One region of the Methylobacterium sp. Leaf94 genome, then DNA from elsewhere that is predicted to be linked to it. Evidence: predicted binding sites of a transcription regulator. Region 1 holds the regulator's gene; each other region holds the start of a gene.

Region 1 (3,219 bases):
GCGTCGAGGAATCCCTGCGCAAGGCCGCCCTCTGGGACGAGGTGAAGGACAAGCTCAAGCAATCCGGCATGGGCCTCTCGGGCGGCCAGCAGCAGCGCCTCTGCATCGCCCGCACGGTGGCCCAGCGCCCCGAGGTGATCCTGTTCGACGAGCCGACCTCGGCCCTCGACCCGATCTCGACGGGCCGCATCGAGGAGCTGATCGAGCAGCTGCGTTCGGAATTCACCATCGTCATCGTCACGCACAACATGCAGCAGGCGGCGCGCATCTCGCAGTTCACCGCCTTCATGTATCTCGGCGAACTGGTGGAGTTCGGGCCCACCACGCGCATCTTCATGAATCCGGAAAAGCGCCAGACGCAGGACTACATCACCGGCCGCTTCGGCTGATCCTCCGCCGGCCGGTCTCGGCCCGCGTCCCCCATCACCGCCAGGGCGGGCCCCGGACAGACGGGCCCGATCGAGGAGCGAACCCCATGCCCGACCACATCGTCAAATCCTATGATACGGACCTCGAGGACCTGCGCCGCTCGATCTCCGAGATGGGCGGCATCGCCGAGAAGATGATGACCGAGGCCGGCGAGGCCCTGGTGCGCCGGGACGCGCCCCTGGCCCAGGCGGTGATCGCCGCCGACGCCCGCCTCGACACCCTCCAGCGCGAGATCGAGGAGCGGGCGATCCTGCTCATCGCCCGGCGCCAGCCCCTGGCCATCGACCTGCGCGAGACCGTGACGGCGATCCGCGTGTCGAACGATCTCGAACGCATCGGCGACCTTGCCAAGAACGTCGCCAAGCGCGTCGTGGCGATCGCCGACCAGATCCAGCCGCAGAAGATCGTCATCGGCGTCCAGCACATGAGCGACCTGGTGCAGGAGCAGCTCAAGGACGTCCTCGACGCCTATGCCAGCCGCGACACCAAGGCGGCCCTCGACGTCTGGGAGCGCGACGACGCCATCGATGCCCTCTACAATTCCCTGTTCCGCGAGCTCCTGACCTACATGATGGAGGACCCGCGCAACATCTCGTTCTGCACGCATCTCCTGTTCGTGGCCAAGAACATCGAGCGCATTGGCGACCACACCACCAACATCGCCGAGACGATCCACTACCTCGTCACCGGCGAGAACCTCCTGGCCGAGCGCGAGCGCCCGAAGAACGACGCGTCCAACTACGCCACCGTGGACATGCCCGGCGCGGCCTGACCCCCGTGCCGGTCTGATCGAAAGCGCACGATGAGTACGCGTATCCTGATCGTCGAGGACGAGGAGGCCCTGACCCTCCTCCTCCGCTACAACCTCGAGGCCGAGGGGTTCATCGTCGACTCGGCCGCCCGCGGCGACGAGGCGGACCTGCGCCTGCAGGAGCAGGTGCCTGACCTCGTCCTGCTCGACTGGATGCTGCCGGCCCTGTCGGGGATCGAGCTCTGCCGCCGCATCCGCGCCCGGCGCGAGACCGAGCGGCTGCCGGTCATCATGCTCACGGCGCGGGGCGAGGAGGGCGACCGCATCCGGGGCCTCGGAACGGGCGCCGACGACTACATCGTGAAGCCGTTCTCGGTGCCGGAGCTCCTCGCCCGGGTCCGCGCCCTGCTGCGCCGGGCCAAGCCGGCCCACGTCGCCAACCTGCTGGTGGCCGGCGACATCGAGCTCGACCGGGTCAGCCACCGCATTCGCCGGGAAGGCCGCGAGATCCATCTCGGGCCGACCGAGTTCAAGCTCCTCGAATTCCTGATGCAGAGCCCCGGCCGGGTGTTCTCGCGCGAGCAGCTCCTCGACGGCGTCTGGGGCCACGACGTCTACATCGACGAGCGCACGGTCGACGTCCATGTCGGGCGCCTGCGCAAGGCCCTGAACCGCCCGCGCCAGAGCGACCCGATCCGCACGGTCCGCGGCTCGGGCTACTCCTTCGACGAGATGTTCGAGGCCGAGGCCGAGTAGCCGATCCCGAGGCGCGTCGGCCCAGCCGTCAGGCGGACAGCCGGGCCCGCCGCCTAGGCGAAGATCATCGCATCGGTGGGCAGGTGGACGGTGAAGGCCTTGCCCTCGTCGACCCAGCCCGGACCGGCGGCGCCGTGGTTGATGCCGTTGGCTTCCTCGGCACTGCCGGCGAAGTGATGCTGGCCGGTCTGGGTGTTGTAGAAGCGCTCCAGGGTCAGGCCGCCGGGGGCGCCCGCATCCGCGTAGGCCTCGAAGGCCACGCCCTCGTACGTGTAGGTCGGCGCCGTCTTGAGGACCTGGTCCCGCTCGGCGACGCTCGTCGTGAAGAAGTGGGCGTTCGAGGCCGTGTCGAAGAACCGGAACACGTCCACCGTGTCGGCGCCCTGGGCCGGGGCCGCCCACGGGGTGCCCTCGTAGGTGAACCACGGCAGCGTCTTTTCGATCTGCGCCTTCTCGGCCGTACTCGTGGTGTAGAAGTGATCCCCCGTATGGGTGTCGTAGAACCGATAGACCGCCGTGACGGCGGTGCCGGCGACCGGGCTCGTCTGTGCCGCCGCGGCCACCACCGGGGCGGGCGGCGCACCGTACAGGGCCTGGATCCCGGCGATGTCGCCGGCCGACAGGGTCGTGATGCCCCTGTCGAGGATGGTGTTCATCACCTCGGGCTTGGCGTCGTAATGGTCGAGGCCGAGCGCGTGGCCGATCTCGTGCAGCGCCACCAGGGAGAAATCGACGTTCTGGGTGCCGAAGACGCGGGCGCCGGAGGCGTGCCAGCCCTCGCCGCTGTCGAAGGTCACCTCCGCGGACTGCATGCGCTGGCCGCTGTAGGAATAGGTGGCGTAGCCCAGGGTCTTGCCGAGCCCGTCGATCCCCCCGAGGGTGAAGTCGATCTGGGCGTTGGCCGTCGCGGCCACCTGCTGGAAGGCGATGTCGGCGGCGGCGGCCCAGGTGGCGAAGGCGGCCTGGAGGAGGCTCACGAAGCCGGTGGGGATCGTGCCGTCGACGGCCCAGGTGACGGTGCCGCCGCCCGTGCCTGCCGCGCCCGTTCCCCAGCGTGGACCTTCCAGCGCATAATCCCCCATCGACCGCCCTCCCGTGCGTTCGGGCCAGGGTCGGCGGCAGAGCTTGCGAAATCCTTACCGGACCGGCCGCCACGCGTCGGGGCGGCGCGTCCTCACACGATGCTGCGCACCACGCCGCCATCGACGCGCAGCGCCGCCCCGCTGGTGGCGCTGGCGGCCGGGCTGCAGATGTAGGCGACCATGCTGGCGACCTCCTCGACG
Region 2 (3,219 bases), on a different contig from region 1:
CTCCGTTGGCCAAGGTTCCGCTGGCCAAGGCTCCGCTGGCCAAATCCTCGCAGACCAAGGCTCCGGTCACCAAGCCCGAGGCGCCCGAGCAGGCGGCCGCGGCGCCTGCCGAGGCGCGGCGCCCGACGCACGCGGCGGTCCGGACGCCGAAAAGCGCGCGTGGGAATACCCAAGCACGCGTGCGGGTCGCGCGCCCGGCGGCATCCCCGTCGCGTCGTCCTGCCGTCCGGACGGTGGCGCGCGCCCAAGACCGCCAGGACCCCGCCGTCCGCCGCGTCACGACGCGCCCGCCGGTGATGCGCTACAGCTACGGCGTCGTCCCGGAATCGACTGGCCCGTTCGGGTACGAGGACGACCGGGCCCGACGGATCCGCCAGGCCCAGGAGGCCGGGTACCTCGTGGTGCGGTCCCGCAGCGTCGAGTTCCCCGACGGCCGGCGCCTGCGCACCTATCGCCCCTACGAGGAGGAGGGCGACGACTAGGATGCGACCGGTTCCGCATAGGAAAACCCCGCCGGGGGGACCGACGGGGTTGGGGTGAGCGCGCGATGGGACGTCTGCGGATCAGCGCAGGCGGCCGGGCCGGGCCGGCTCGAACACGATGCGGCGATGGAACGCGCACCAGCTCTTGCCGTCCGGCGCCGGGGCGCCGCAGCAGACGGCGCGGTCGTTGGGCTCGCCGATGATGAATTTGCACACGAAGGCACCGGACTGCGCGAACGGCACCCGCAACTCGGCGGAGGGTTCGGCGATGGCATCGGCCTCGCCGACCTGTGACATGCGGACAAGCTGGTTCATGGATCGAATGACTCGCGGACTGGCTTTCGCGGGCGGGGCCCTGCGGCGTGTGACGGATCGGGAGCGTATCGCCTTCGGGAGGGCCTCTCCCCTGCATGGACACAGCGGGCGACCCGCGGACATGAATGGGAAGAATCGCGGACCTTGCGCAGGTCGGAAGCGCGGCCAGACCGGACGCGACAGCGTCATGATGCTTTTATATCTGGGGTTTGCCCCTCGGCAAACAAGTGCTGACGCATGTGTGTGTTGCAGCGCACAGGTTTCGGGCCGCTTTCTTGAGCCGCTGCGGGCCGGGCCGGCAGCCGTTACGAACCAAGAATGGGTTTCATCCCGGCCGCTGCCAGGAGGCCACCGGCTGTCATCGTCCTGAGACGGAACCGTCATAGAGCCCGGGACGCGCGGGGATCCTGCCGGGATCGACCCGCAGCGGCGATCGCCCAGCCGGGAGACCCGAATCATGGCCGATGCGATCGCCCCCGGACTCCGCCCGGTGCCGCAGGCGGAACCGGGCCGCCGCCCGGGCCCGAACCTCGACGGCCGCATCCCCGTCTCGGGCCTCCTGGCCTTCGCCCTCGTCCTCCTCGGCGGCCTCGCCTATGCTGGCTACAGCCTGATCCACGACATGAACGCGGTCGGCGAGACGCCGCTTGCGCTGGGGGCCTTCGCCCTCCTCGCCCTGGCCCTCCTGATCGCCCTGGCCTTCGAGTTCGTGAACGGCTTCCACGACACCGCCAACGCGGTGGCGACGGTGATCTACACCCACGCACTGCCGCCGGTGGTGGCGGTGATCTGGTCTGGCGCCTTCAACTTCCTCGGCGTCATGCTGTCCTCCGGCGCGGTCGCCTACGCCATCGTCACCCTGCTGCCGGTGGAGCTTATCCTGCAGGTCGGCTCGTCCGCCGGCTACGCGATGATCTTCGCGTTGCTGATCGCCGCGATTCTGTGGAACCTCGGCACCTGGGCGCTTGGCCTGCCGAACTCCTCCTCCCACGCCCTGATCGGTTCGGTGATCGGCGTCGGCCTCGCCAACCAGCTGATGGCGCCCGAGGGCCAGGGCACCTCCGGGGTCGAGTGGGGACAGGCCGTGACGGTGCTGGAGGGGCTGCTGTTCTCACCCGTCCTCGGCTTCGTCCTGGCGGCCCTGCTGCTCGTGGCCATGAAGGCGGTGGTCCGGCGCCGGGACCTCTACGAGGCCCCCGCGGGCGAGGCCCCGCCCCCGCTCTGGATCCGCGGCCTCCTCATCCTCACCTGCACCCTGGTGTCGTTCTTCCACGGCGGCAACGACGGCCAGAAGGGCATGGGCCTGATCATGCTGATCCTGATCGGCGCGGCCCCCACCGCCTACGCCCTCAACCGCACCATGTCGGACGACATGACGCCGGTCTTCGTGCAGCAGTCGCGGGACGCCCGCACGGTGTTCGCCGCCCGGGCCGCGGGTGCGGCCCGTCCCGATGCGGCGGCCGCCCGGGCGCAGGTCAGCGAGGCCCTGCGGACGAAGGCGCTGAACACCCCCGCCGTCTATGCGGCGCTGGCCGCCCTCTCGGACGACATCGCCGCCTCGGTGCAGCGCCACGGCGCGATCCGCCAGGTGCCGGCCGCCGCCACCCCGAACCTGCGCAACGACATGTACCTCGCCGCCGACGCGGTGCGGCTGCTGCCGGCCGCCGGCGCCGGCTTCCCGGAGGCCGAGGGCAAGGTACTCAAGGCCTACGAGGGCCTGCTCAACGACGGCACCCGCTACATCCCCACCTGGGTGAAGGTCTGCGTCGCCCTGGCGCTCGGCCTCGGCACCCTGGTCGGCTGGAAGCGCATCGTCGTCACGGTGGGCGAGCGCATCGGCAAGACCCACCTCACCTACGCCCAGGGCGCCTCGGCCGAGATGGTGGCCGCCGGCACCATCGGGCTGGCCGAGCTCTACGGATTGCCCGTCTCCACCACCCACATCCTGTCGAGCGGCGTCGCCGGCACCATGGCGGCCAACGGCTCGGGTCTGCAGGTCGCCACCGTGCGCAACATGGCGCTTGCCTGGGTGCTGACCCTGCCGGCCGCCATCACCCTGGCGGGCGGGCTGTTCGTCATCCTGCGGCACGTGTTCTGACGACGAGGGCGCATCGCGTCCCACCCCCCTGTTCCCAGGGGTCGATCCAGCCCGACGCGGCCCCCCGTGGACAGGGTGATCGCAGGGGAGGACGCGCCGCCATTCCGGGGCGCCGCAGGCGAGCCCGGACCCGAAGGGGCAGCGGCGTGCGATCCAGGGGCGCCGCCCGTCGATGGTCCTGCACCACCTGTGTGTCTGGATCCCGAGCGGCGCGGCCCCGGGATGACGGGGGGTGCAAGCGGGTTTCCGGCACGACGAACCCCCGCCGGGACAATCGCCGACGGAGCCCCCGGGAGCGATGACGGACCCCAACGGCCTCCGGGT
Region 3 (3,219 bases), on a different contig from region 1:
ACCGGCTTCCTGGAGAGCTTCTTCAAGCGCTACGTCGAGTACGACTTCACCGCCGATCTCGAGACGCAGCTCGACCGGGTCTCGAACGCCGAGATCGACTGGCGCGAGGTGCTGCGCGACTTCTGGCGCGACTTCTCCGCCGCGATCGCCGGCACCAAGGAGCTGCGCGTCGCGGAGGTGCTCGACGCGCTCAACGACCTGCTCGGCGCCCACATCTTCCCCGAGAAGGCCGACGGCTCGAACCCGCGCACCTGCCCCACCTGCGGCTCCGGCCAGCTCTCCCTGAAGCTCGGCAAGTTCGGCGCCTTCGTGGGCTGCTCGAACTATCCGGAGTGCAAGTACACCCGCCAGCTCGCCGCCTCGGGCGTCGAGGGCGACGGCGAGGGCTCGTCGGAGAACGGCGGTCAGCCCGGCACGCGGGTGCTCGGCAACGATCCCGCCTCCGGCCTGCCCGTGACGGTGCGCGACGGCCGCTTCGGTCCCTTCGTCCAGCTCGGCGAGGCCGCGGCCGAGAAGGAGGCGCCCAAGCCCAAGCGCTCCTCGATTCCGAAGGGCACCAGCCCGTCCTCGGTCGACCTGGAGATGGCCCTGAAGCTGCTCGCCCTGCCGCGCGAGGTGGCCCGCCACCCCGAGACCGGCGAGCCGATCCTGGCCAATCTCGGGCGCTTCGGGCCGTACGTGCAGCACGGCAAGATGTACGCGAATCTCGGGCGCGACGACGACGTGCTGGAGATCGGCGCCAACCGGGCCATCGACCTCATCGTCGCCAAGGAGCAGGGCGGCGGCCGGCGCGGGCCGGCGGCCGATCCGGGCCGGCCCCTCGGCGAGCACCCGGAGACGGGCAAGCCCATCGTGGTGAAGTCGGGCAAGTACGGCCCCTACGTCACCGACGGCACCACCAACGCGACGCTGCCCAAGACCATGGCGGCCGAGGCGGTCGACCTGCCCCAGGCACTGGAGCTGATCGCCGCCCGGGAAGCCGCGGGCGGGGGCAAGAAGAAGGCTCCGGCCCGCAAGGCGGCGGGCGCCAAGGCCCCGCCGAAGAAGGCGGCGGTCAAGAAGGCCCCTGCGGCGAAGGCCGCCGGGAAGACGGCTGCAGCGGACGGGGACGAGGCCTCGGCCAAGCCCGCCGCGAAGGCGACGGCCGCCAAGAAACCGGCGAAGAGCACCAAGGCTGCGGCCGAGAAGCCCGCCGCCGCGGCACGCCGGAAGGCTTAAGGAACGGTGGCCGGGGCACCGGCCGCTGTCACACCGGTGCCATGCGGGCGGGGTAGCGGGGACGGTCGTCAGCCCGCGCCCCGCACCGGACCCGCCACGCCATGACCGCATCGAACCAGAACCGCTCGCAGGCCGCCGAGGCCGCCGAGGATCGTGGATCGAACGGCAGCGCCAACCCGACCTTCGGCGACGTGGTGGCGGCGCGCTTCGATCGGCGCGACCTCCTGCGCGGTCTCCTCGGCGTCGGCGCCATCGCGGCGGTGGTGACGCCCCGCGCCCTGGCCGCCCGCGAGGCGGTGGGTCCGGCGTCGCCGGCCAGCGACTCCCGATTCCCGTTCGCGGAGATCGAGGCCGGCTCGGACGCGCACCACCACGTCGCCGCCGGGCACGATGCCGAGATCCTGATCCGCTGGGGCGACCCGGTGCTGCCCGGCGCGCCCGCCTTCGACCCGCGCAATCAGTCCGCGGCGGCACAGGCCCAGCAGTTCGGCTACAACAACGACTTCGTCGGCTACTTCCCCATGCCGGGGGCGGCCGACCCGGCGGCGCACGGCCTCCTCGTCGTCAACCACGAATACACCAACGAGGAACTCATGTTCCCCGGCCTCGGGCGCCAGGACGGCAAGGCGGTGGACTTCCAGGGCATGACCCGGGCGCTCGTCGACATCGAGATGGCGGCCCATGGCGGCTCGGTCCTCGAGATCCGGCGCCGGGACGGCCGCTGGACGGTGGTGCCGGATTCCAAATACGCCCGCCGCATCACCGCCACGACGCCGATGGCGCTGACCGGCCCGGCCGCCGGCACCGACCGGGTGCGGACCGGCGCCGATCCCAGCGGCCGGTCGGTCCTCGGGATGATCAACAACTGCGCCGGCGGCACGACCCCCTGGGGCACGTGGCTGACCTGCGAGGAGAACATCAACTACTACTTCTCCGGCGCCCTGCCGAAGGACTCGCCGGAGGCCGCCAACCATAAGCGCTTCAACCTGCCGGCCAACGCCTATGCCTGGGGCCGCTTCCACCCGCGCTTCGACCTCGGCCGCGAGCCCAACGAGCCGAACCGCTTCGGCTGGGTGGTGGAGATCGACCCCTTCGACCCGACGAGCGTCCCCAAGAAGCGCACGGCCCTGGGGCGCTTCAAGCACGAGGGCGCGGCCGGCATCGTCGCGAAGGCCGGGCAGTACGTGATCTACCAGGGCGACGACGAGCGTTTCGACTACGTCTACAAGTTCGTCACCCTGGGCCGGGCCGACAGCGGCGACCGCGACCTCCTCGATTCCGGCACCCTGCATGTCGCCCGCTTCGACGCCGACGGGCGCGGCACCTGGATGCCGCTGGTCTTCGGGCAGGGTCCGCTGACGCCCGAGAACGGCTTTGCATCCCAGGCCGACGTGGTGATCGGCGCCCGGCTCGCCGCCGACCGGCTCGGGGCCACCAAGATGGACCGGCCCGAGGACGTCGAGGCCAACCCGAAGACCGGCAAGGTCTACGTGATGCTGACCAACAACGGGAAGCGCAAGGCCGATCAGGTCGACGCCGCCAACCCGCGGGCCGACAACCGGTTCGGCCATATCGTCGAGCTCACCCCCGACGACGGCGACCATGCCGCCACCGGATTCACCTGGGAGATCCTGGTCCGCTGCGGCGACCCGAGCATCGCCCAGGTCGGCGCCACCTTCTCGTCGGCCACCACGACGAACGGCTGGTTCGGCATGCCGGACAATTGCGCCGTCGACGGCCTCGGCCGCCTCTGGGTCGCCACGGACGGCAACGCGCCCTCCCGCACCGGCCGCAACGACGGCATCTGGGCGGTGGAGACGGACGGGCCGGGCCGCGGCACGGGCAAGCACTTCTTCCGCGTGCCCCACGGCGCCGAGATGTGCGGCCCCTATTTCACCCCCGACGACACCACCTTCTTCGTGGCCGTCCAGCATCCCGGCGAGGCCGACGAGGAGGACCCGAAGGCGGTGCCCGCCACCTTCGAGGCGCCCGCCACCCGCT

The links. Region 1 encodes PhoB, which activates phosphate uptake and scavenging genes when phosphate is short. Its sites were predicted from a motif close to TGTCATNNANCTGTCAT; they were not measured.
Region 2: the regulator PhoB is predicted to act here: its motif matches at 981-997, upstream of ASG63_RS19590 (inorganic phosphate transporter).
Region 3: the regulator PhoB is predicted to act here: its motif matches at 1,245-1,261, upstream of ASG63_RS18165 (PhoX family protein).

What each region holds. Positions count from the first base shown of each region.
Region 1 is NZ_LMRM01000008.1:100,431-103,649, forward strand. Features, by position in the region: gene pstB (phosphate ABC transporter ATP-binding protein PstB) at 1-389, shown strand, start outside; gene phoU (phosphate signaling complex protein PhoU) at 476-1,201, shown strand; gene phoB (phosphate regulon transcriptional regulator PhoB) at 1,232-1,936, shown strand; gene ASG63_RS06575 (matrixin family metalloprotease) at 1,990-3,018, opposite strand; gene ASG63_RS06580 (SDR family NAD(P)-dependent oxidoreductase) at 3,111-3,219, opposite strand, start outside.
Region 2 is NZ_LMRM01000045.1:218,001-221,219, reverse strand. Features, by position in the region: gene ASG63_RS19600 (hypothetical protein) at 1-482, shown strand, start outside; gene ASG63_RS19595 (GcrA family cell cycle regulator) at 564-797, opposite strand; gene ASG63_RS19590 (inorganic phosphate transporter) at 1,255-2,895, shown strand.
Region 3 is NZ_LMRM01000038.1:7,833-11,051, forward strand. Features, by position in the region: gene topA (type I DNA topoisomerase) at 1-1,218, shown strand, start outside; gene ASG63_RS18165 (PhoX family protein) at 1,320-3,219, shown strand, end outside.